DNA from 2 places in the Micromonospora sp. WMMA1996 genome. Region 2 is predicted to be linked to the other one. Evidence: predicted binding sites of a transcription regulator. Region 2 holds the regulator's gene; the other holds the start of a gene.
The links. Region 2 encodes HspR, which represses chaperone genes until heat shock. Its sites were predicted from a motif close to TTGAGTNNNNNNNACTCAA; they were not measured.
Positions count from the first base shown of each region.

Region 1 (11,159 bases), 630 kb from region 2:
GCGACCTGCTCCGGGTGCACCTGCGCACCGACGCGGAGATCCGGGAGGACGTGGTGCACGAGGTGCTGCGTCGGGTGCTCTCCGTGCGGGACGGCCTGGTGACGGTCCAGGTCCGCGGCGGGGAGGTCACCATGGACGGCCGGCTGGACCGGCGCAGCGCCGTCGACCTCGCCGGACGCCTGGCGGGCCAGGTCGCCGGCGTGGTCGCGGTGCACAACGCCGTCGGGTACGACGTGGACGACACCACCCTGATGGAGCTGGACCCGGTGCACGCCACCCCGATCGCCTGACCGTCCCCGTTCCGGGCCCCGCCGACGCCGGCGGGGCCCGGGACGTGTCGGACGTCCGACCCCGCGACCGGCGACCGACCCCGCGACCGGCGACCGACCCCGCGACCGGCGACGGCCGCCCCGCATCCGGGGCGGCCGTCGCCGTGCCGACGGTCAGCCGCGCAGCGCCGGCTCGGTGGAGGCCCGGGCCGCCGGGACCGGCACCGGGACCACGACCACCGGGCAGCTCGCCTTGCGGACGCACTCCTCACTGACCGAGCCGAGCACGGTGTGCCGCAGCCGGTTGTGCCCGTGGCTGCCCAGCACCAGCAGGTCGGCCGTACGGGCGGCGGCGGTCAGCACGTCCGCCGGCCGGCCCTCGGCCACCTCCCCGGCGACCGGGTGGCCGGCACCCTGCCGCCGGACGAGGTCCGCGATCGCCCGGTCGAGCAGCTCCTCCGCGTGTCGCCGCTCGTCGGTCGGGTTCGTCGCGGTGGTCGGCCCCGCCTCGATGCCGTCCCACCGCCAGGCGACCACCGCCTGCACCGTGCCGCCGCGCGCCGCCGCCTCGTCGGCGGCCCAGTCCAGGGCGCGCCGGCCGCCGTCCGACCCGTCGACGCCCACCACGATCAGTCGGTTCTGTTTCATGGCCCACTCCCTTCGTCCTGCCCGCAGTGCACACCCGCGGCGGCGACCCCGGACAGGCGCGAAGGACCCGATCGGGCGGGCCGTCCGCCCCGCCCGCGGCGGCGACGGGTCAGACCGGGGCGGCGAGCTGGGCGGCGAGCAGCGCCGGCGCCTCGGCCAGCGAGGGGCCGTACCAGGTCAGGTGCCGGCCCGAGACCAGCACCGAGGGCACGCCGGGGAACGCCTCCGGCCCGTCGTCGGCGGTGAACCGGTACGGCTCGTCGGGCAGCACCACCAGCTCGGGCGCGCGGGCGCGCAGGACGTCCAGCGCCGGTCGGGGATAGCGCTCCGGATCCCCGGCCCAGCCGTTGACCACACCGAGCCGGCGCAGCACGTCCCCGGCGAACGTGTCCCGACCCAGCACCACCCAGGGGCGCCGCCACACCGGCACCACCGCGGTGCGGACCCGCGCCGGCGCGGGCGGGGCGGCCCAGGCCCGGCGGGCCGCCCGCAACCACGGCGGCTCGTCCGGCGCGCCGATCGCGGCGACCAGCTCGCCGAGCTGGTCGAGGGCCTCCGGCACGGTACGCGGGAAGGTGACCCGCACCGGCACCCCGGCCGCGCGCAGCGCCTCCGCGTCGGCCAGCCGGTTCTCCTCCTCGTTGAGCAGCACCAGGTCGGGCGCGAGCGCCAGGACCCGGTCCAGGTCGGGATATTTCGTCCCGCCGACCCGGGTCACGTCCAGCCCGTCCGGGTGGGTGCACCAGTCGGTCGCGCCGACCAGCACCTCCGGGCGGGTCGCCGCGACCGCCTCGGTCAGCGAGGGAACCAGTGACACCACGCGCACGGTCGTCCTCCTCGTACCGCCCATCCTGGCGCATCGACGGCCGCCGGTCGGGTGGCCGGCGCCGGCGGACCGGTCGACAATGAGCGGATGCCTCCCCGCCCCGCCGCCCTGCCGGCCCCCGACTACGGCGTCCCACCGGCCGAGGCGCTGCCCCGGGCCCGTGAGTTCGCCGACCAGCTGGTCCGCCGACGCACCGTACGCGACTTCAGCGACCGGCCGATCCCACCCGGGGTGCTGGCCGAGGCGTTGCGGGCCGCCGCGTCGGCGCCGAGCGGGGCGAACCGGCAGCCGTGGCGGTTCGTGGTGCTGACCGACCCGGCGCTGAAGCGACGCCTGCGGGCCGCCGCGGAGGCCGAGGAGCGCGTCTTCTACGAGCGGCGTGCGCCGGAGGAGTGGCTGGCCGCGCTGGCCCCACTGGGCACCGACGCCAGCAAGCCGTTCCTGGAGACCGCGCCAGCGGTGATCGTGGTGTTCGAGGTACACCGCGGGCCCGGGTCGCCCCGGCCCTACTACGTCAAGGAGTCGGTGGGGATCGCCGTCGGGTTCCTGCTCGCCGCGCTGCACCGCGCCGGGCTGGCCACGCTCACCCACACGCCGAGCCCGATGCGCTTCCTCAACGAGCTGCTCGACCGGCCGGCCGAGGAGCGGGGCAACCTGATCATCCCGGTCGGCTATCCCGCGCCCGACGCGACCGTGCCGGACATCGACCGGAAGTCGCCGACCGAGGTGGTGCTCTGGCGCTGACGGGTCAGCGCACGGCGGGCGCCGGCTCGGGTTCCAGGCCCGCCACCGGCACGCCCTGCCGCACCGCCCACTCCACCGCGGCCCGCAGGTCCGCCGTGGGCAGCGGCCGCCGGGTGGTCACCGCCACGGCCGCGTGCACGGTGTACGCGAGGAACGGGTACGACCGGGCCAGCTCGCCGATCGCCTCGTGCAGCCGCGCCACCACGGCCAGCGCCTCCGGCTCGCCGAGCGCCGGCAGGACGAGCTGGAACTCGTTGTCGGCGACGCGGACCGCCCGGTCGATCGGGCGCAGCACGCCGGTGACCGCGGCGAGGACGGCCTGACCCTCCCGGGCGACGCTGCGCCGGCCGAAGCGTTCCGGCGCGCCGGCCGGCTCGTCCACCCGCAGGCCGACCAGGGCCACTGGCAGCGTGCCGGAGGCGGTCACCCCGTCCGCGTCCGTCCAGCGGCGCAGGCCCGGCTCGTCGAGCATGCCGTCGGTCGGCTCGAGCGCGCGCACGCCCCGGTCGCCGCGCCGGGCCAGCAGCCGCAGCGCCGCCTCGGCCCGGGACTCGCCCGGCCCGGCCGGGATCTCCCGTACCCGGGCGACCGCCTCGTCCAGCGCGGACCGGGCCGCGGCGGGCAGCCGCTCGGCGAGCCGCTCCCGCAGCCGGATCACCTCGTGCAGCGCCTCGTCCCGGCGGAATCCCCACCGCCCGTCGAAGAGCCGGCCGGACTCCAGCGTCGGCGCCGGCCCGACCTCGCCCCGGTCGTACGCCACCAGCGTGGCGCCGAAACGGGGGGTCAGCGCCACCACGCTCCACTCCCGGGCCAGGTCCTCGGCCTCGTCCAACGCCACCCCGTACGTCCCGTCGGGCAGGTCGGGCGGGGGGCCGCCGACCACGCCGACCACGGTGGCCGCGGCCCGACCGGCGATGCGCCGGTAGACCGCGCGCTCCCGGTCGAAGTACGGCAGCCGCTGGAAGAGCGCGAGCACCACCAGCGGGCCGTCCTCGGCCTCGGCCAGCGCGGCGCGTTCGATGGCGTGGGATACGGCGACGAGACTGCGTTTGGTGAATCGCTCCGGGGTCCGTCCGCTGTGCACCCGCCGAGCCTAGAGGGCAGGACCGGGTGGCGCACCGGCCGGCGGGTGCCCGGATTCGCCCGCACCGCCGAGGCGGTCACCATGATCGACGCCCTACACTCGGTCGTCGAGGCGAACGACGGACGGATTGTGGCGAGATGACGAGCACCGGCAGCGTGGCCGTGTCCTGGTTGCGGCCGGTCCCGCCCGGCGTGCCGTCCCGGTTCACCCGGGCCGGTCAGGTCGGCTACGCCGACCGGCGCCTCGGCGAGCTGGTGCAGGGCCGCCCGCCGGGGGTCACCGGCAGTCAGTGGAGCACCGCCGGCCGGGCCGGCCTCGACCTGGTGGTGTGCGCGGCCGACACGGGACTTCCGCGTTTCGCGGTCAGGTTCACCACGCCGGCGGCCGACGGGTCGCCGGCCCGCCGCGCGGAACGGCTGACCGACGCGGTCTGCGCCGCCGTCGGGCTGCCGCTGGTGCGGGTCGAGTCGCCGACGCTCGGCGGTGCGGACCAGGCACGCCGGTTCGCCGAGTACGTCGTCGACGCCCGGGCCTACGCCGCCGGGACCGACCCGGACGACGGAGACACGATCGGGTTCCGGGACATCGAGGGCCGGCTCCCGGACGGCCGGCGGGGTCCGGTCAACGACCTCGGCGCGTTGGCCCGGGTCGACGCGGTCGAGGCGTACGTGGCGGGCCGGCTGGCCGACCCGATCGTGCGCGGCCTGCACGTGCGCTGGACCGACGGCCCGGCGGAGGGCTGGGGCTGGGTCGAGGTGCGGCCCGGCCGGTGCCTCGTCGAGCGGGTCCGGCTGACCACCCGGGGTTTCGCGTGCGGGGTGGAGCCGGGTCGGCTCGCCGAGGACCTGGCCGTGGCGGCGCTGGGGGAGCGGCTGCGTGACCTCGACGCGGCGGCGCCGTCCCTGGTGGACCGGGGCGACCTGCGCGGGCAGGTGCGACGCCTCGCCGAGCGGCGGGCCTCGTTCGACGGCGGCTTCGCGTTCGACCACCTCTGGGTCGACTGAACCGGGCCGTCGCGACCCGCCGATTTTTTTTCCGATCTCCGGTTGAACCTTCGCCGTCGGCGCTCCGTACCTAAGCGGGAATGGACGCAGATCTTCCCGCCGCGCCCGGACGGCGCGGAGACGGTGCGGAAAGGGCACCGTCGGCCATTGACGCGCGACCCGTACGTCGCAGTGATCTCACCCCGAGGATTCGTCGTTCCGCCGGGATCACCAGTCAACTACCGGATCGAGAAGGAGAGCAATTCGATGCGCAGGTCCACACGGGCGCGCCGGTCATCCGGTAGCGCACGGAGCAAGCGGATGCTGGCCGTGGTCGGCACGCTCGCGGTCTTCGGCGGCATCGTCGCCGTCACCCAGATCTCGTCCGCCCAGGACCGGCGGACGAGCACCCGTGCCGCCTCGGCGTCCTGTGTGGCCCCGAGCCCGGGGGCGACCGCCCCGGGCGGCCAGGGCAGCACCACCCGCACCTGGCAGAACGGCCGCTGGGTCCGTAACCACTGGGGTGACGGGCAGATGTCGTCGGCCGAGTGTCAGCAGACCCGGGGCGGCGGCGCGGGCGCCGGCACCCCGACCGTGGCCTGCCCGGACGTCCGCGGCAAGCTGCCGCAGGTGCCCGGCCGGGCCCGCGCCGAGGTGGACCGCAACCTGGCGCTGCTGGAGAGCCAGATCGCCGAGGCGAACCGGCGGCTCGCGCGGGACGGCCGCAACGGTGGCGACTTCATCAACAACGCCATCCTCCGTCCGCTCGCCGACAAGCGCACCGCGACGATCAACCGGATCGCCACCGCGATCGGCCGGGGCGGCCAGCGTCCGCAGGGCTTGGAGCAGCTCGCCGCGTGCGCCCTCGCCGACAACGCCCAGAACGGCGGCGGCCAGAACGGCGGAGGCCAGAACGGCGGGGGTCAGAACGGCGGCGACAACGGCGGCCAGAACGGTGGTCAGAACGGCGGCAACAACGGCGGCAACAACGGCGGCCAGAACGGTGGTCAGAACGGCGGCAACAACAACGGCGGCAACAACGGGGGCCAGAACGGCGGCAACAACGGCGGCAACAACGGCCTGGAGGTGCTCGCCAAGGACTGCAGCGGCAGCCAGCTGGAGGCGCACAACGGTTTCCAGAACGGCAACCGGTGCGTGAGCACCGCGTTCGGTGAGGTCGGCGCCGCGGCGAACAACCCCTCGCTGCTCATCACCCAGTTCCCGAACCAGGTGCAGCGCAACCAGCCGTTCACGCTCCGGGTCACCACGAAGAACCTGGTGCGGGACCGCTTCCTCGCCGCCGGTCAGGGTGGCTACTACCTGGAGAGCTCGCTGCTCAACGGCCAGGGTCTGGTGCGCGGCCACTTCCACACCGCCTGCCGGATGCTCGGCAGCACCCGGCAGCCCCCGAACCCGCAGGACGTGCCCGCGTTCTTCGTCGCGACCGAGGACGGCCGGGGCGGATCCCAGCCGGACGACGTGCTGATCCAGATCCCGGGCCTGCCGGAGTCCGGCCTGGCGCAGTGCTCGGTCTGGGCCGGTGACGGCTCGCACCGCATCCCGATGATGGAGCGGGCCAACCAGACCCCCGCCATCGACGTGGTGCGCATCCAGGTCAACTGACCCGATCCACCGACGGCCGGAGCCGCCCGGGACCCCTCCCGGGCGGCTCCGGCCGTCGGTGCGTCCGAGTCGTCGATCAAGGAGTTGGCGTCCCGGCCCGCGCCGACTCCTGACGCGAGCTCCTTGATCAACGGAGGAGGGCGGGCGGGTGGGGCGGGTGGGCGGGGAAAATTGGTGCCGGTGGGATCGGGGGGTGTGAAAATTGTCGACCTGGAAAAAGTCGACGGGGTCACGCCGATTTCTCAGCGTGACCCCGGGATGCCCGACGGTGAACCGGGAGGGTTCAGCGGTTCTTGTAGGCCTCGACGACGGAGACCGGGATGCGACCCCGCTCGGAAATCTCGTAGCCGTTCTTGGTGGCCCATTCGCGGATGGCGCGGTTCTGCTCGCGGTCCATTCCCGAGGTGCTCGGCCGGGTCGCGCGCCGGGCCGCCCGGCCGGTGTCGGCCGGGCCGCGACCGATCCGCCTGCCAGCGCTGATGTACGGGTCCAGCGCCTTGCGCAGCACGCCGGCGTTCTCGTCGGAGACGTCGATCGTGTAGGCCACGCCGTCCAGGCTGAACTCGACGGTCCGATCGGCCTTTCCGCCGTCGAGGTCGTCGGTCAGAACGGTGATTACTTTCCTTGCCATCGCCATTACTCCCTGTGTCGGGCGGGGTGTGGCTAAGAGTTTGACCTACCAAGCGGTAATTTCGCAACAATACCCGACTCCTGCCATTCGGCGGGTCGCGTAAACGGCGGCGCGGCAAATGGGTCGGCACGCGGGAGAGTCGATGCGGGCGGGGCGTGGACGTGGCGTGGGTCACAAGCCGGAACAAGGGGCACGTTTTGTTACTTGAGCCAGACACGCTCAACCAACGTGATGGCAGGTGTTCGATGGCAACTCTTCCGGTACTTCCCCTGACCGACGCCGTCCTGCTGCCCGGGATGGTCGTCCCGGTGACCCTCGACCCGACCACCCAGGCCGCGGTCGACGCGGCCCGGGCCACCGGCGACAAGCAACTCCTGGCCGTGCCCCGCATCGACGGCGAGTACGGCTCCGTCGGCGTGGTCGCGACCATCGAGAAGGTCGGCCGGCTGCCCAGCGGTGAGCCGGCCGCCGTGGTGCGCGGTCTCGCCCGTGCCCGCATCGGTTCCGGCGTACCCGGCCCCGGCGCGGCCCTCTGGGTCGAGGCGACCGCCCTCGACGAGCCCGCCCCCGCCGGCCGGGCCCGGGAACTGGCCCGCGAGTACCGGGCGCTGATGACCTCGGTGCTCCAGCAACGCGGCGCCTGGCAGGTCATCGACGCCATGGAGCGGATGACCGACCTCTCCGAGCTGGCCGACTCGGCCGGCTACGCACCCTGGCTCAGCCTGGCGCAGAAGACCGAACTGCTCGCCGCGCCGGACGTCACCGCCCGGCTCGAACTGCTGGTCGGCTGGGTGAAGGAGTACCTGGCCGAGCAGGAGGTCACCGAGCAGATCACCAGCGACGTCCGCGAGGGGCTGGAGAAGTCCCAGCGCGAGTTCCTGCTCCGCCAGCAGCTCGCCGCGATCCGCAAGGAACTGGGCGAGGACGAGCCGGACGGCTCCGCCGACTACCGCTCCCGGGTCGAGTCCGCGGACCTGCCCGAGAAGGTGCGCGAGGCGGCCCTGCGCGAGGTCGGCAAGCTGGAGCGGGCCAGCGACGCCTCGCCGGAGGCGGGCTGGATCCGTACCTGGCTCGACACCGTCCTCGAGATGCCGTGGAACACGCGTACCGAGGACAACACCGACCTGGCCGCGGCGCGGGCGGTGCTCGACGCCGACCACGCCGGGCTGACCGACGTGAAGGACCGCATCCTGGAGTACCTCGCGGTGCGCAACCGCCGCGCGGAGCGCAACCTCGGCGTGGTCGGCGGTCGCGGCTCCGGCGCGGTGCTCGCCCTCGCCGGCCCGCCCGGCGTCGGCAAGACCAGCCTCGGCGAGTCGGTCGCGCGGGCGCTCGGGCGTACCTTCGTCCGGGTCTCGCTCGGCGGCGTCCGCGACGAGGCGGAGATCCGGGGCCACCGGCGCACCTACGTCGGCGCGCTGCCCGGCCGGATCGTGCGGGCCCTGCGGGAGGCCGGCTCGATGAACCCGGTCGTGCTGCTCGACGAGGTCGACAAGCTCGGCGTGGGCTACTCCGGCGACCCGGCGGCGGCCCTGCTGGAGGTGCTCGACCCGGCGCAGAACCACACCTTCCGCGACCACTACCTCGAGGTCGACCTCGACCTGTCCGACGTGCTGTTCCTGGCCACCGCCAACGTGGTGGAGTCGATCCCCGGCCCGCTGCTGGACCGGATGGAGCTGGTCGGTCTGGACGGCTACACCGAGGACGAGAAGGTGGCGATCGCGCGGGACCACCTGCTGCCCCGGCAGCGGGAGCGGGCCGGGCTCACCGCCGAGGAGGTGACCGTCGCCGACGAGGCGCTGGCGCTGATCGCGGGTGAGTACACCCGGGAGGCCGGGGTCCGGCAGCTCGAACGGGCCCTCGCCAAGATCCTGCGCAAGGTGACCGTGGCGTTGGCGTCCGACCCGGCGCCGGTCCGGGTCGACACCGGCAACCTGGCCCGCTACCTGGGCCGGCCCAAGTTCACCCCGGAGTCGGCCGAGCGGACGGCGGTGCCCGGCGTGGCGACCGGCCTGGCGGTCACCGGCGCCGGCGGCGACGTGCTCTTCATCGAGGCGACCAGCATGGAGGGCGAGCCGGGCCTGACCCTCACCGGTCAGCTCGGCGACGTGATGAAGGAGTCGGCGCACATCGCGCTGTCGTACCTGCGCTCCAACGGTCGACGCCTCGGCATCGACCCGAACGCGCTCGCCGGGCGGCGGATCCACGTGCACTTCCCGGCTGGCGCGGTGCCCAAGGACGGGCCGAGCGCCGGCATCACCATGGTGACCGCGCTGGCCTCCCTGGTGACCGGCCGCCCGGTGCGGCCGGAGTTCGGGATGACCGGCGAGGTGACGCTCTCCGGCCGGGTGCTGCCCATCGGCGGGGTGAAGCAGAAGCTGCTCGCCGCGCACCGGGCCGGCCTGACCGAGGTGATCATCCCGAAGCGCAACGAGCCGGACCTGGACGACCTGCCGGCCGAGGTGCGCGAGGCGCTGACCGTGCACACCCTGGCCGACGTCGCGGACGTGCTCGCGCTGGCGCTGCGCCCGGCCGACGTCGACGCGCAGACGCTCGGCGGCCAGCCCGTCGCCGCCTGAGGTGAAAGGAGGGGCCCCCTGTCAACGCCTCGTGCGTGGCAGGGGGCCCCGCTTAACCGCCTTACCGGTGGTCGTCGCCGTCGCGGTCGCGGCGGACGGTGGCCTTGCGCCCCTTGATGGTGCTGCCCCGCAGCCCTCGGATCACCTCGTCGGCCATCGCCTGCGGCACCTCGACCAGCGAGAACCGGTCCGCGATCTCGATCGAGCCGATGTCGCGCCCGTTGATCCGGGTCTCGCCGGTGATCGCGCCGACCAGGTCCTGCGGCCGTACCCCGGCCCGCCGGCCCAGCCCGATGAAGACCTGCGTGGTGCCCGCGCCCCGGGACCGGGTGCCACCGCGCCGGTCCCGGCTGTCGTACCCCGGTCGCGCCTCCCGGTTCGGACGGACGGCGACCTGGGGGATCTCCTCCTCGTCGGCGGTGCCGGGCAGGGTGGCCTCGTGGGCCAGCCGGACCGCGGCGAGCGCCACCTCCATCAGGTCGAACTCGTCGGTCAGCGACTCGACGACCGCCCGGAACGGCTCCAGGTCGTCCTCCAGCAGCGACTCCCGCACCGCGGCCTGGGTCAGCTCGAAGCGCCGGGTCCGCAGGTCTGCCACCGTGGGGATCTTGTCGACCGAGATCCGCTGGCCGGTGACCCGCTCGATGGTCTTGAGCATCCGATGCTCGCGCGGCTCGGCGAGGGTGATCGCCACGCCCTCCCGCCCGGCCCGGCCCACCCGGCCGATGCGGTGCACGTACGACTCGGGCGCCGAGGGCACGTCGTAGTTCACCACGTGGGTGAGCTGCTCGACGTCCAGCCCGCGGGCCGCCACGTCGGTGGCGACCAGCAGGTCCGCGGTGCCGGCGCGCAGCCGACCCATCACCCGGTCCCGCTGTTCCTGGCTCATCCCGCCGTGCAGCGCCTCGGCCCGGTAGCCCCGGCCGTTCATCGTCTCGGTGAGCCGGTCGACCTCCTCCCGGCTGCGGCAGAACACGATCGCGGCGGTCGGCGACTCCACGTCCAGCACCCGACCCAGCGCGGCCGGCTTGTGCGCCCGCGCCACCAGGTAGGCGCTCTGCCGCACCCGCGGCGCCGCCCCGGCCACCGGCTGCTCCCGCTCGATCCGGATCCGGACCGGGTCGGTCAGGTGCTGGCGGGCGAGCCCGTCGATGCGGGCCGGCATGGTGGCCGAGAAGAGCACCGTCTGGCGGCCCTCGGGGGCGTGCTCCAGGATCGCCTCGATGTCCTCGGCGAAGCCCATGTCGAGCATCTCGTCCGCCTCGTCCAGCACCACCGTGGCCACCGAGCCCAGCCGCAGCGTGCCCCGGGCGATGTGATCGAGGGCCCGGCCGGGCGTCGCCACCACCACGTCCACCCCGTGGTCGAGCGCGCGCAACTGCCGGCCGATCGGCTGCCCGCCGTAGATCGGCAGCACCCGGGCGCCGAGGTCCTTGCCGTAGCGGTGGAACGCCTCGGAGACCTGCACGGCCAGCTCCCGCGTCGGCACCAGCACCAGCGACACCGGGTCGCCGCCCGGCCGGTCCGCCGGCATGCGCTGCAGCAGCGGCAGGGCGAACGCGGCGGTCTTGCCGGTGCCGGTGGCCGCCTGCCCGAGCAGGTCCCGACCGGCCAGCAACGGTGGGATGGCCTCCCGCTGGATCGGGGTCGGCTCCTCGTAGCCGAGGGCGGACAGCGCGCCCAGCAGTTCGGTGCGCAGCCCGAGATCCGCGAAGGCGGTGGCGTCCTCGGCGTCTGCGGGAAGGGCGGGGTCGGTCGGGGTCGGTGCGGAA
Region 1 covers NZ_PDHU01000001.1:1,931,350-1,942,508, forward strand. Annotated here, with positions in the region: gene COO58_RS09270 (CBS domain-containing protein) at 1-290, shown strand, start outside; gene COO58_RS09275 (universal stress protein) at 444-917, opposite strand; gene COO58_RS09280 (helical backbone metal receptor) at 1,027-1,743, opposite strand; gene COO58_RS09285 (nitroreductase family protein) at 1,831-2,487, shown strand; gene COO58_RS09290 (DICT sensory domain-containing protein) at 2,492-3,571, opposite strand; gene COO58_RS09295 (DUF2726 domain-containing protein) at 3,709-4,575, shown strand; gene COO58_RS09300 (hypothetical protein) at 4,876-6,177, shown strand; gene COO58_RS09305 (Lsr2 family protein) at 6,461-6,808, opposite strand; gene lon (endopeptidase La) at 7,054-9,387, shown strand; gene COO58_RS09315 (DEAD/DEAH box helicase) at 9,449-11,159, opposite strand, start outside.
Region 1: the regulator HspR is predicted to act here: its motif matches at 7,013-7,031, upstream of lon (endopeptidase La).

Region 2 (11,159 bases):
GGGTCGCCGCCGTGGTGCTCGCCGGCGTCACCTGGGTGTCGTCCTCCGGGGTCATCGCCAAGGTGCTCGGCGACCTGGGCCGGGTCGGTAACCGGGAGACCCCGGTGATCCTCTCCGTCCTGGTGATCGAGGACCTGGCCATGGCCCTCTACCTGCCGCTGGTCACCGCGCTGCTGGCCGGGGTCGGCCTGGTGAAGGGCGGCATCGCGCTCGCCGTCGCGGTCTTCACCGTGGTCGTCGTGCTGGCCGTGGCAATTCGGTACGGGCACCTGATCTCCGCCGCGCTCTCCGCCAAGGACCCGGAGGCCCTGCTGCTCGGGGTGCTCGGCCTGACCCTGCTGGTCGCCGGCATCGCGGCCAAGCTCCAGGTCTCCGCCGCGGTCGGCGCGTTCCTGGTCGGCATCGCGTTGTCCGGCCCGGTGGCACACCACGCCACCGAGCTGCTCTCGCCCCTGCGGGACCTCTTCGCCGCGGTCTTCTTCGTGTTCTTCGGGCTGGTCACCAACCCGCTGGACATGCCGCCGGTGCTGCTGCCCGCGCTGCTGCTGGCCGTGGTCACCATGGCGACGAAGGTGGCCACCGGCTACCTGGCCGCCCGGCGGGCCGGGATCGCCGAGCCCGGTCGCTGGCGGGCCGGGCTGGCGCTCACCCCGCGCGGCGAGTTCTCCATCGTCATCGCCGGGCTGGCCGTCGCCGCCGTCTACCCGGTGGAGCCCAAGCTGGCCGCGCTCGCCACGGCGTACGTGTTGATCACGGTGGTGACCGGGCCGCTGCTCGCCCGACTGCCGGACATGCCCTGGTTCAAGCAGTGGCTGCGCCGCCGCGCCGCCGCCAGCCGGCCGCCCGCGCCGGTAAGGGTGGGCGACTGACCTCGGTCGGGCCGGATCGGCCGCACGGCGGATCCGGCCCGGCCAACGGTTGTCAAATTGATTCCGGGAAGGTCTACCACTGCTCCGCCCAACCGCGTTAACGTGTCGCCCCAGCAGCCAGGGTCCGCGGGTGGCCGGTGCCCCCGCCAGCGCAAGCGGAAGGTCGGCCGGTGAGCGTGCAGGAAGAGACGTTTCACGGCTTCGCCAACCCGGTCGACCCCTCGCCCGCCGAGCTGCGGGCCTGGGCCTACCAGCCCGACTCGGTGCCGCTGAGTTCCATGCCACCGGACTGGGACCTCCTGGTCGCCGGTGACCACCTGGTGCAGACCCTGTTCGACCTGGCCATGGACCGCTCCTGCCCGGCCCGCCGGTTCGCGCTGCACTGCCTCTACATCTACGCCGCCGACGGCATCCGGACGAACTTCCGGGCCCACCCGAAGCGCCGCTTCCGGAAGCTGGTGGAGCAGGCCGAGCGGGCCGGCGACGACCTGATGCGCAACTGGGCGCACAACAGCCGGGTCCTGCTCGCCCGCCCGGATCTCTTCGTCTACCGCGACTGGTGCGAGGGCGGCCTGGTCCGCGAGAACCGCCGCCTCTGACGGCGAACGGGCCGGGACCCCCCGTGGGTCCCGGCCCGCACGCCGACGGATCGTCAGGTCGACCCGCCCTGCTTCCTGCGCCGCTCGTCGTCCCTCGCCCGGTCCACGCCGTGGTCCGTCTGGTCGGCGAAGCGCCCTTCCTTGACCTTGTCGCTGAAACGACCCTCGGTGACCCGGTCGAATCGCTCCCGGACGTTCTCGGCCACCTTCTCCAGCCGTTCCTCCGCCCGCTCCGCCACCTTCTTCGCCGGTTCCGCCATGGCTCCCCCCGCCAGCCCGGAGTGCGATTTAGGGGCTTTTGCCCTGCTGAAAATCGTAGTGGACCCCGCCCCTGTCGCACCGCGCTTTCCCCAACCTCACCGGGGGCCGGCGCGGGAACGGCGAAGGCCGGCGCGCGCCCCGGGCGGGGGCGGCGCCGGCCTTCGTGCGGTCAGCGGTCGGGGGTGCGGCGGGGTCGCCAGACGACGAGCGCGGTCGAGGTGCGGTTGGTGGGCACCAGGTCGCCCCGGGGGAAACCACCGAGCGACTCCAGCTCGGCGATCCGCCGGTACGCGGCGTCCAACTCCGCCTCCAGCCGGGCCACCCTCCGTTGCGCCTCCTCCAGCAGGCGCTCCAGCCCGATGATCCGCTTGACCCCGGCCAGGTTGATCCCGTCGTCCTGGCTGAGCCGCTGCACCTCGCGCAGCAGCACCACGTCCCGGACGCTGTAGCGGCGACCGCCACCGGCCGCCCGGCCCGGCTGGACCAGCCCCAACCGGTCGTACTGGCGCAGCGTCTGGGGGTGCATGCCCGCCATCCGCGCGGCCACCGAAATCATCAGGACCTTGGCCTCGTAGGCCGGGTCACCCGCGCCGACGTACTCCTCCGACATGCCCGCTCACCTCCGCTGCCGCCGTCAACCGAACCGACGTACCCGCGCGTCCAGATGTTCCCGCGCGGCGGGCGGGGTCTGCTCCGCGAAGGTCTCCAAGGCCGCCCGCGCCTCGTCCGACACCTTCGCCGGGACCACCACGTCGAGCGTGACCAGCAGGTCACCGGCGCGGCCGTCCTTGCGTACGACGCCCTTGCCACGGGCGCGCAGCACCCGTCCGCTGGGCGTACCCGGCGGCACCCGCAGGGTCACCGTGCCGTCCAGGGTCGGCACCCGCAGATCGGTGCCGAACACCGCCTCGGCGTACGTGATCGGGACGCTCAGGGTGAGATCGTCCCCGGTACGCCCGAACAGCTCGTCCGGGCGGACTTTGACGTGCACGAACAGGTCGCCCGCCGGACCGCCCCGCTCACCCGGCTCGCCCCGGCCCGCCAGCCGGATCCGCTGCCCGTCGGCCACCCCGGCCGGGAAGCGCACGTTCAGCGTGCGGGTCTTGGTGACCCCGCCGGTGCCGTGGCACTCCGGGCACTTCTCCTCGACGATCGTGCCCACGCCCTGGCAGTTGCGGCACGGCTCGGAGAAGCTGAACGACCCCTGGTTGCGGGTGGTCACACCGGCGCCGTGGCAGACCGGGCACGCCACCGGCTGGGTGCCGGGCTTCGCGCCGTTGCCGTGACACGTGTCGCAGACGCCCGGCGCGCGCAACGTCAGCGGCAGGGTGACGCCGCGGACCGCGTCGGAGAAGTCCAGCGCCACCTCGGCCTCGACGTCCCGGCCCCGGGCCGGACCGCGCGGACGGGCCGCACCGCCGCCACCGCCGCCGCCGCCGCCGCCGCCGCCGGAGAAGATCGTGCTGAACAGGTCGGTGAAGCCACCACCGCCGAAGCGGGCGTCGCCACCACCACCGCCGCCGCCGAACAGGTCGGAGACGTCGAACGGCGCGCCGCCGCCCGGCTGGCCCGCGCCCCGGGCGCTGCGTCGGAAGGCGCCCGAGCCGAACAGCGACCGCATCTCGTCGTACTCGCGCCGCTTCTTCTCGTCGCCGAGCACCGCGTACGCCTCGGAGACGGTCTTGAACCGCTCCTCGGCCCTGGGGTCACCGGGGTTGTGGTCCGGGTGCGACTCCCGGGCCAACTTCCGGTACGACTTCTTGATCTCGTCCGAGGAGGCGGACTTGTCCACGCCCAACGCGGCGTAGTAGTCCTTCTCGATCCAGTCCTTGGAACTCACCGGTCCACCCCCTTCCACGGGTCCGATCCCGGTCGTCCCGCCCGCCCGACAAGGGCGGACGGGACGTCACGGGTGGGCACTACTCCGGGTCCGCGACCGCGACCAGAGCCGGCCGCAGCAGGCGCTCGCCGAGCTGGTAGCCCCGGCGCATGACCTGCACGCAGGTCGGCTCGGTGACGTCGGCGGAGGTCTGGTGCGCCACCGCCTCGTGCCGGGTCGGGTCGAACGGGTCGCCCTGCTCGCCGAACGCGGTCAGGCCGAACTTGCCGAGCGCGGCGGTGAGCTGGTCGGCCACACTGCCGAACGGTCCCACCAGGTCGCCGTGCTCGCGGGCCCGGTCCAGGTCGTCCAGGATCGGCAGCAGCGCGGTGAGCACCGTGCCGGTGGCCTGCTCCTGGACCAGGCTGCGGTCCCGGTCGACCCGCTTGCGGTAGTTGGCGTACTCCGCCGAGACCCGCTGGAGGTCGCGGGTGCGCTCCTCCAGGTCCCCGCGGAGGGCCTCCAGCTCGGCGCCGAGCGGCGCCGCCTTGCCGGTCTCCCCGCTCGGCTCGGCCGGGGAGTCGACCACCGGCGGGCCGGAGACCTCGGCCTCGCCGCCGATCTCGTCGACCACGACCTCGGCCTCCTCGACCAGCCCCTCGGCGGGCGCGTCGGCGGCCGCGTCGGCCGCCGAGGCGTCGTTCGCCGGCTGCTCGGTCACCTTGCCGAGCTTGCGCTTGTCCCGGATGACGACCCGCGGCTCGTCACCGGCGTCCTTGCCGGTGCCCGCGGAGCCGCCCGGCGCCGACCCGGTGGAACCCGGGTCGGACGCTCGTGGCTTGTCCGTCATGCGGTTACCTCATCCCTCTGCCGTGCGGACCGTGCCCGGGACCGAAGGTCACTTCTTGTCCTCGTCCACGATCTCCGCGTCGACCACGTCGTCGGCGCCACCGGCCTGCGGGCCGCCGGCCGCACCGGCACCCGCGCCGGCGCCCGGCCCGGCCGCGCCCGGGGCGGTCTGCTCGCCCTCCTGCTGCTGGGCGTAGAGCAGCGAGCCGGCCTGCTGGGAGACCTGGGCCAGCTTCTCGTGGGCCGACTTGATCTTCTCGATGTCCTGGCCGCCGAGGGCGCTGCGCAGCTCGCCGAGCGCCTCGTTGAGCTGGTCCCGGTTCTCGCTGGGCAGCTTGTCGCCGCTCTCGGCGAGGAACTTCTCGGTCTGCCACTGGAGCGCCTCGGCCACGTTGCGGGTCTCGGCCTCCTCACGGCGACGCTTGTCCTCGTCGGCGTGCTCCTCGGCGTCCCGGCGCATCCGCTCGATGTCGTCCTTCGGCAGCGAGGAGCCGCCGGTGATCGTCATCTTCTGCTCCTTGCCGGTGCCCAGGTCCTTGGCGTGCACGTTGACGATGCCGTTGGCGTCGATGTCGAACGTGACCTCGATCTGCGGCACGCCGCGCGGCGCCGGCGGGAGGCCGGTCAGCTCGAACGTGCCGAGCTTCTTGTTGTAGGCCGCGATCTCCCGCTCGCCCTGGAACACCTGGATCAGCACCGACGGCTGGTTGTCGTCCGCCGTGGTGAAGACCTCGGAGCGCTTGGTCGGGATGGTGGTGTTGCGCTCGATGAGCTTGGTGAAGATGCCGCCCTTGGTCTCGATGCCCAGGCTCAGCGGGGTCACGTCGAGCAGCAGGACGTCCTTGACCTCGCCCTTGAGCACGCCGGCCTGCAGGGCGGCGCCGACGGCGACGACCTCGTCCGGGTTGACGCCCTTGTTCGGGTCACGGCCGGTGAGCTGCTTGACCAGGTCGGTCACGGCCGGCATCCGGGTGGAGCCGCCGACCAGGATCACGTGGTCGACGTCGGAGATCTTGATCCCGGCGTCCTTGACGGCCTGCTCGAACGGGCCCTTGCAGCGGTCCAGCAGGTCCTGCGTCATGCGCTGGAACTCGGCGCGGCTCAGGGTCACGTCGAGGTGCAGCGGGCCGGCCGAACCGGCGGTGATGTACGGCAGGTTGATGTTGCTGGTGGTGGCGGCGGACAGCTCGATCTTGGCCTTCTCGGCGGCCTCCTTGAGACGCTGCATGGCCATCTTGTCCTGCGACAGGTCGATGCCGTGCTCGCCGCGGAACGTCTTCACCAGGTGGTCGATGATGCGCTGGTCCCAGTCGTCGCCGCCCAGCTGGTTGTCACCGCTGGTGGACTTGACCTCCACCACGCCCTCGGCCAGCTCCAGCAGCGACACGTCGAAGGTGCCGCCACCGAGGTCGAAGACCAGGACGGTCTGCTCCTTGGAGCCCTTGTCCAGGCCGTACGCCAGCGCCGCCGCGGTCGGCTCGTTCACGATCCGCAGCACGTTGAAGCCGGCGATCTCGCCGGCCTCCTTGGTGGCCTGACGCTGGCCGTCGTTGAAGTAGGCCGGGACGGTGATCACGGCGTCGGTGATCTGCTCGCCCAGGTAGGCCTCGGCGTCCCGCTTGAGCTTCATCAGCGTGCGGGCCGAGATCTCCTGCGGGGTGTACTTCTTGCCGTCGATGTCGACGGTCCAGTTGGTGCCGATCTCCCGCTTGACCGAGCGGATGGTCCGGTCGGGGTTGGTCACCGCCTGGCGCTTGGCGACCTCACCGACGAGCACCTCGCCGTTGCGGGCGAACGCGACGATCGAGGGAGTCGTACGCGAGCCCTCGGCGTTGGCGATGACGGTGGGCTCACCGCCCTCGAGAACGCTGACGCAGGAGTTCGTCGTGCCGAGGTCGATGCCGACCGCACGTGCCATGTTCGCTTCCTCGCTTCGTAACGGGTGAGCAGGTCAGGTGGCCTGCCCGGCGGGTCGCCCGGAAGCGACCGCACCACAAGTTGAGTGAACTTGACTCAATAGTGCCACGCGATCGGCAATCCGCAAGTCGGGGTTGAGCCGACCCGGCGCAACCTGACCGTTATTACCGTCCGGTTGTCTTACCTTGCGTCGGTCGGGCACGCTTTAGCGGTGACGACGCATGGCGATTCCGCCACCCGTGCCGGCGCGCCCGCCGTCGCAGCCCGCACCGGACCTCCCACCGGCGAGGACCAGCCCGCCGAAGCCGCGGCGGGCCTGCCCGCCGCGCTCACCGGCCTGCGGGCCGCGATCGACGCGGCTCGCTTCCCGCTCGCGCTCGCCTCGGCCGAGCCGGCCCGGCACGCCGCCCGCAGCCTCACCGACCAGCTCGACGACTACCTGCTTCCCCGGCTGGCCCGGCTCGACGCCCCGCTGCTGGTGGTCGTCGGCGGGTCGACCGGCGCCGGCAAGTCGACGTTGGTCAACAGCCTGGTCCAGGCACGGGTCAGCGCGGCCGGCGTGCTCCGCCCCACGACCCGCTCGCCGGTGCTGGTCTGCAGCCCGAGCGACGCCGCCTGGTTCCGCCAGGGCGACCTGCTGCCCGGCCTGACCCGCACCACCGAGCCGAGCGAGCAGCCCGGCACCCTCCAGCTGGTCACCGCCCCGGCGCTCCCGCCCGGCCTGGCCTTCCTCGACGCGCCCGACATCGACTCGGTGGTCGACGCCAACCGGGCGCTGGCCGGGCAACTGCTGGCCGCCGCCGACCTGTGGCTGTTCGTCACCACCGCCGCCCGCTACGCCGACGCCGTCCCCTGGGAGCTGCTGCGCAGCGCCCGCGCCCGGGGCACCGCCGTGGCCATGGTGCTCGACCGGGTTCCGCCGGAGGCCGCCGACGAGATCGCCGCCCACCTGTCGGAGATGCTCGCCGCGCAGGACCTGGGCGCCGCGCCGCTGTTCGTGCTGCCGGAGACGTGGGTCGACGGTCAGGGGCTGCTGCCCGACCGGATGACCGCCCCGCTGAGCGGCTGGTTCGCCCGGCTCGCCGCCGACGCCGACGCCCGCGCGGCGGTGGTCCGGCAGACGCTCGACGGCGCGCTCGCCGCCCTGCACCCGGTGGTGGAGGCGCTGGCCGAAGCCGCCGACGAGCAGGCGACCTCGGCCGACGCGCTGGACGAGCGGGTCCGCGCCGCCTACCGAGGCGCCGAGCGGACCGTCGACCAGGGGCTCAAGGACGGCCGGCTGCTCCGCGGCGAGGTGCTGGCCCGCTGGCAGGAGTTCGTCGGCACCGGGGAGTTCTTCCGCAGCCTGGAGGCGCGGATCGGCCGGCTGCGCGACCGGGTCGTCGCGGCGGTCACCGGGCGGCCCGCGCCGGCGGCCGAGCTGCGCACGGCGATCGAGTCCCAGCTGGTCACGCTGTTGCGGGGGGTGGCCGCCGAGGCGGCCGAGAACGCCTACACCGGGTGGAAGGCGCACCCGGCCGGCGCGGCGCTGCTGGAGCCGGACCTGGCGTACGCCTCGGCCGACCTGCCCGCTCGCGCCGAGCAACTCGTCCGCGACTGGCAGCGCGGGGTGCTGGAGCTGGTCCGGGTCGAGGGCGGGGACCGGCGGTTCGTGGCCCGCACGGCCGCGTACGCGGTCAACGCCACCGGCCTGGCCGTCATGATCGGCGTCTTCGCCTCCACCGCGTTCATTCCGACCGGGCTGGAGGTGGCCGCCGGCACCGGCACGGCGGTCGCCGGGCAGACCGTGCTCCAGGCCATCTTCGGCGATCAGGCGGTGCGAAACCTGGCCCGCACGGCGCGGGTGGACCTGCTCGACCGGGTCGGCGCGCTGCTGGCCGAGGAGGCCGGCCGCTTCCTCGCCCGCACCGAGGCGGCCCGCCCGGCCGCCGACGCCGGCGCGACGCTGCGGCGGGCCGCAACCGAGGTCGAGCGGGCCCGGCACCGCAGCGGCCTGACCCGCGCCGACCGGGCCGCGCTGCCCACCACCGAGCAGGACGGTCGCCCGTGAGCGCGAGGAGTGAGCCGGGTTTGCGAGCCCCGCAGTCGCGAGCAAGGACGGCACAGTGAGCAACATCGTGGGGCGGATGCGCGAGGCGTTCCGGGGTGACCAGCGGATCGACCCGGACGTCCTGATCGCGCGCCTCCAGGCGGTCCAGCGCTTCCTCGGCGCGGTCGACGGCCAGGTGCCCGACGCCCAGCTCGTCGCCGCGCACACCGTGGTCGAGCGGGCCGGTGACCGGCTCGCCCTCTCCGGCCGTCACACCGTGGTCGCCCTCGCCGGCGCCACCGGCAGCGGCAAGTCCAGCCTGTTCAACGCGCTGGCCCGGATGGACCTCTCCCCGGTCGGCGTCCGCCGCCCGACCACCGGCGTGACCCACGCCTGCGTCTGGGGCCCGCTCGACGGCGCGGTCCGGCTGCTCGACTGGGTCGGGGTGCTGCCCCGGCACCGGTTCGTCCGGGAGAGCCCGCTCGACGGTGACGACGAGTCGACCCTGCACGGGCTGGTCCTGCTGGACCTGCCCGACTTCGACTCCGTCCAGCACACCCACCGGCTGGAGGTCGACCGGCTGCTCGGCCTGGTCGACCTCGTGGTCTGGGTGGTCGACCCGCAGAAGTACGCCGACCGCGTGATCCACACCAGCTACCTGCGCGAGTTCCACCGGCACAAGGACGTCACCGTCGTGGTGCTCAACCAGGCCGACCGGTTGCCCCCGACCGAGCTGCCCCGGGTCCTCGACGACCTGCGCCGGCTGCTCGACGCCGACGGGCTGGGCGGCGTGCCGCTGTTGCCCACCGTGGCGGTGGATCCGGCCGGGCTGGACGGGCTGCGGGGTGAGTTGGAGCGTACGGTCGCCGAACGGCAGGCCGCCCTGCGCCGGCTCTCCGGCGACGTGGACGCCGTGGTGGCCGACCTCGAACCGCTGGTCGGTCCGGAGCCACCGGCCACCCGGCCCGGTGACGCCTCGGCCCAGGAACTCACCCGGGCGCTGGCCGGCGCGGCCGGGGTGGCGACCGTCGCGCACGCGGTCGAGGGGGCCTACCGGCACCGGGCCGTCGCCAGCACCGGCTGGCCGCTGGTGCGGGGGTGGCGGAAGCTGCGGCCGGACCCGTTGCGCCGGCTGCACCTGCCCGGGCGGGACCCGGACGCGCCGGCGGAGAGCCTGGTCGCGGCCACCTCCGTACCCGATCCGACGGCCGCGCAGCGGTCGGCGCTGAACCTGGCCATCCGGGCGGTGGCCGACCGGTCCAGCGCCGAGCTGCCGGCGCCGTGGCCGACCGCGGTGACCAGCGCGGCCCGGTCCCGCCTGGGCGAGCTGCCGGGCGCGCTCGACCACGCGGTGGCCGCCACCGACCTCGGCATGGACCGCCGCCCAAGCTGGTGGCGGGTGGTCGGCGGGCTCCAGTGGCTGGTCACCCTCGCGGCGCTGGGCGGGCTGGTCTGGCTGGTCCTCGGGTACGCCCTGCGCCTGCTCGGCCTGCCGCCGCTGGAGCACCCGAAGCTCGGCGAGGTGCCCTGGCCCACCGTGCTGCTGCTCGGCGGACTGCTGGCCGGGCTGCTGGTCGCGGTGCTGACCCGCCCGGTGGTCGGCTGGGCGGCCCGGCGGGCCCGGCGTCGGGCCGAGCAGCGCCTGCTCACCTCGGTCGGCAGCGTCGGCGAGAAGTACGTGCTGGACCCGGTCTGGGCGGTGCTGGCGCGCTACGGCACGGCCCGCGACGCGGTGCGGGACGCCGGGCGACGCTGAACCCGGCGCGCTGGCCGATGTGGTGGCCGGCAGCGCGGCGTAGGGTCGACGCATGGCCACGCCACAGACCCCCTACGACGCGGTGCTGCACGCCGCGCGCGACGTGACGAGGCTCGACTCCGCCCTGGACGCGGAGATGCTCGGCGCCGCGTTGCTGGGCAGCGTCTACGCCGTCGCGGAGCACGACCGCGAGCACGCCGTCCGCGAGTTCGTGGCCGGCTTCCTCGCCGCCACGTCCCGCCGACGCAGCGCCGCCGCCACCACCATCCGCGCCGTCTTCGCCACCCTGGTGCCCGACGCCGAGGGCGCCGCCCGGGTCCGGCCCGGCGCGCACGCCCCGGCATGGGCCGGCCAGCTCGGCCGGGTGCGCGTCACCGGCGCCTGGGCGTACGGCGACGTGTACGGCGACCAGACCTCCTACCTCGCCACGTTCGCGTACGACGACGAGGAGCAGGGCGGCCCGGAACACGCCCTGGTGGCGCTCGTCGACCACAACATCGGCATCACCAAGGACGTGTTCGTCGGCGGCCCGGCGGCCCGGATCGTCGAGCAGGCCCGGGAGATCTGCACCGAGGACGAGTTCACCTGGTTCCGCACCGAGGACCCGGCCCGGATGCACGCGGAGGTGAGCCGTCACCTGGCGGTCACCGACGACCTCGCCGAGCTGCCCACCCAGGGTTCGCTCGCCACCGACCGGGCCCTGGTGGGCGCCCGGCTGGCCGTGCTGCCCGGGCAGGCCCCGCCGGCCGGACCGGCCGTCGTGCTCCCGCCCACCGACGAGGAACGGACCCGCCTGGTACGCGCCTTCCTCGACTCGCCCGAGGCCGCCCGGTTCGGCCTGCCCCAGGTCGCCGACGGCGAGCTGGCCTCCCTGCACTTCTGCCTCGGCCTGCTGCTCGACCACGCGGCGAGCTTCCCGGACGCGGACCCGATGCGGTGGAGCCCGATGGTGGCCGAGCTGTTCCTGCTCGACTGGGTGCACCGCCGGGCCGTGCTGGACATGGACGACGCGGCGATGCTGCCCCGGGTGCTCCGCGCCTGGGCGGCGTACGCGGCCCGG
Region 2 covers NZ_PDHU01000001.1:1,305,255-1,316,413, forward strand. Annotated here, with positions in the region: gene COO58_RS06425 (cation:proton antiporter) at 1-869, shown strand, start outside; gene COO58_RS06430 (hypothetical protein) at 1,040-1,468, shown strand; gene COO58_RS06435 (hypothetical protein) at 1,522-1,728, opposite strand; gene COO58_RS06440 (heat shock protein transcriptional repressor HspR) at 1,899-2,339, opposite strand; gene dnaJ (molecular chaperone DnaJ) at 2,364-3,569, opposite strand; gene grpE (nucleotide exchange factor GrpE) at 3,649-4,398, opposite strand; gene dnaK (molecular chaperone DnaK) at 4,447-6,315, opposite strand; gene COO58_RS06460 (GTPase domain-containing protein) at 6,526-8,364, shown strand; gene COO58_RS06465 (GTPase) at 8,441-10,099, shown strand; gene COO58_RS06470 (hypothetical protein) at 10,152-11,159, shown strand, end outside.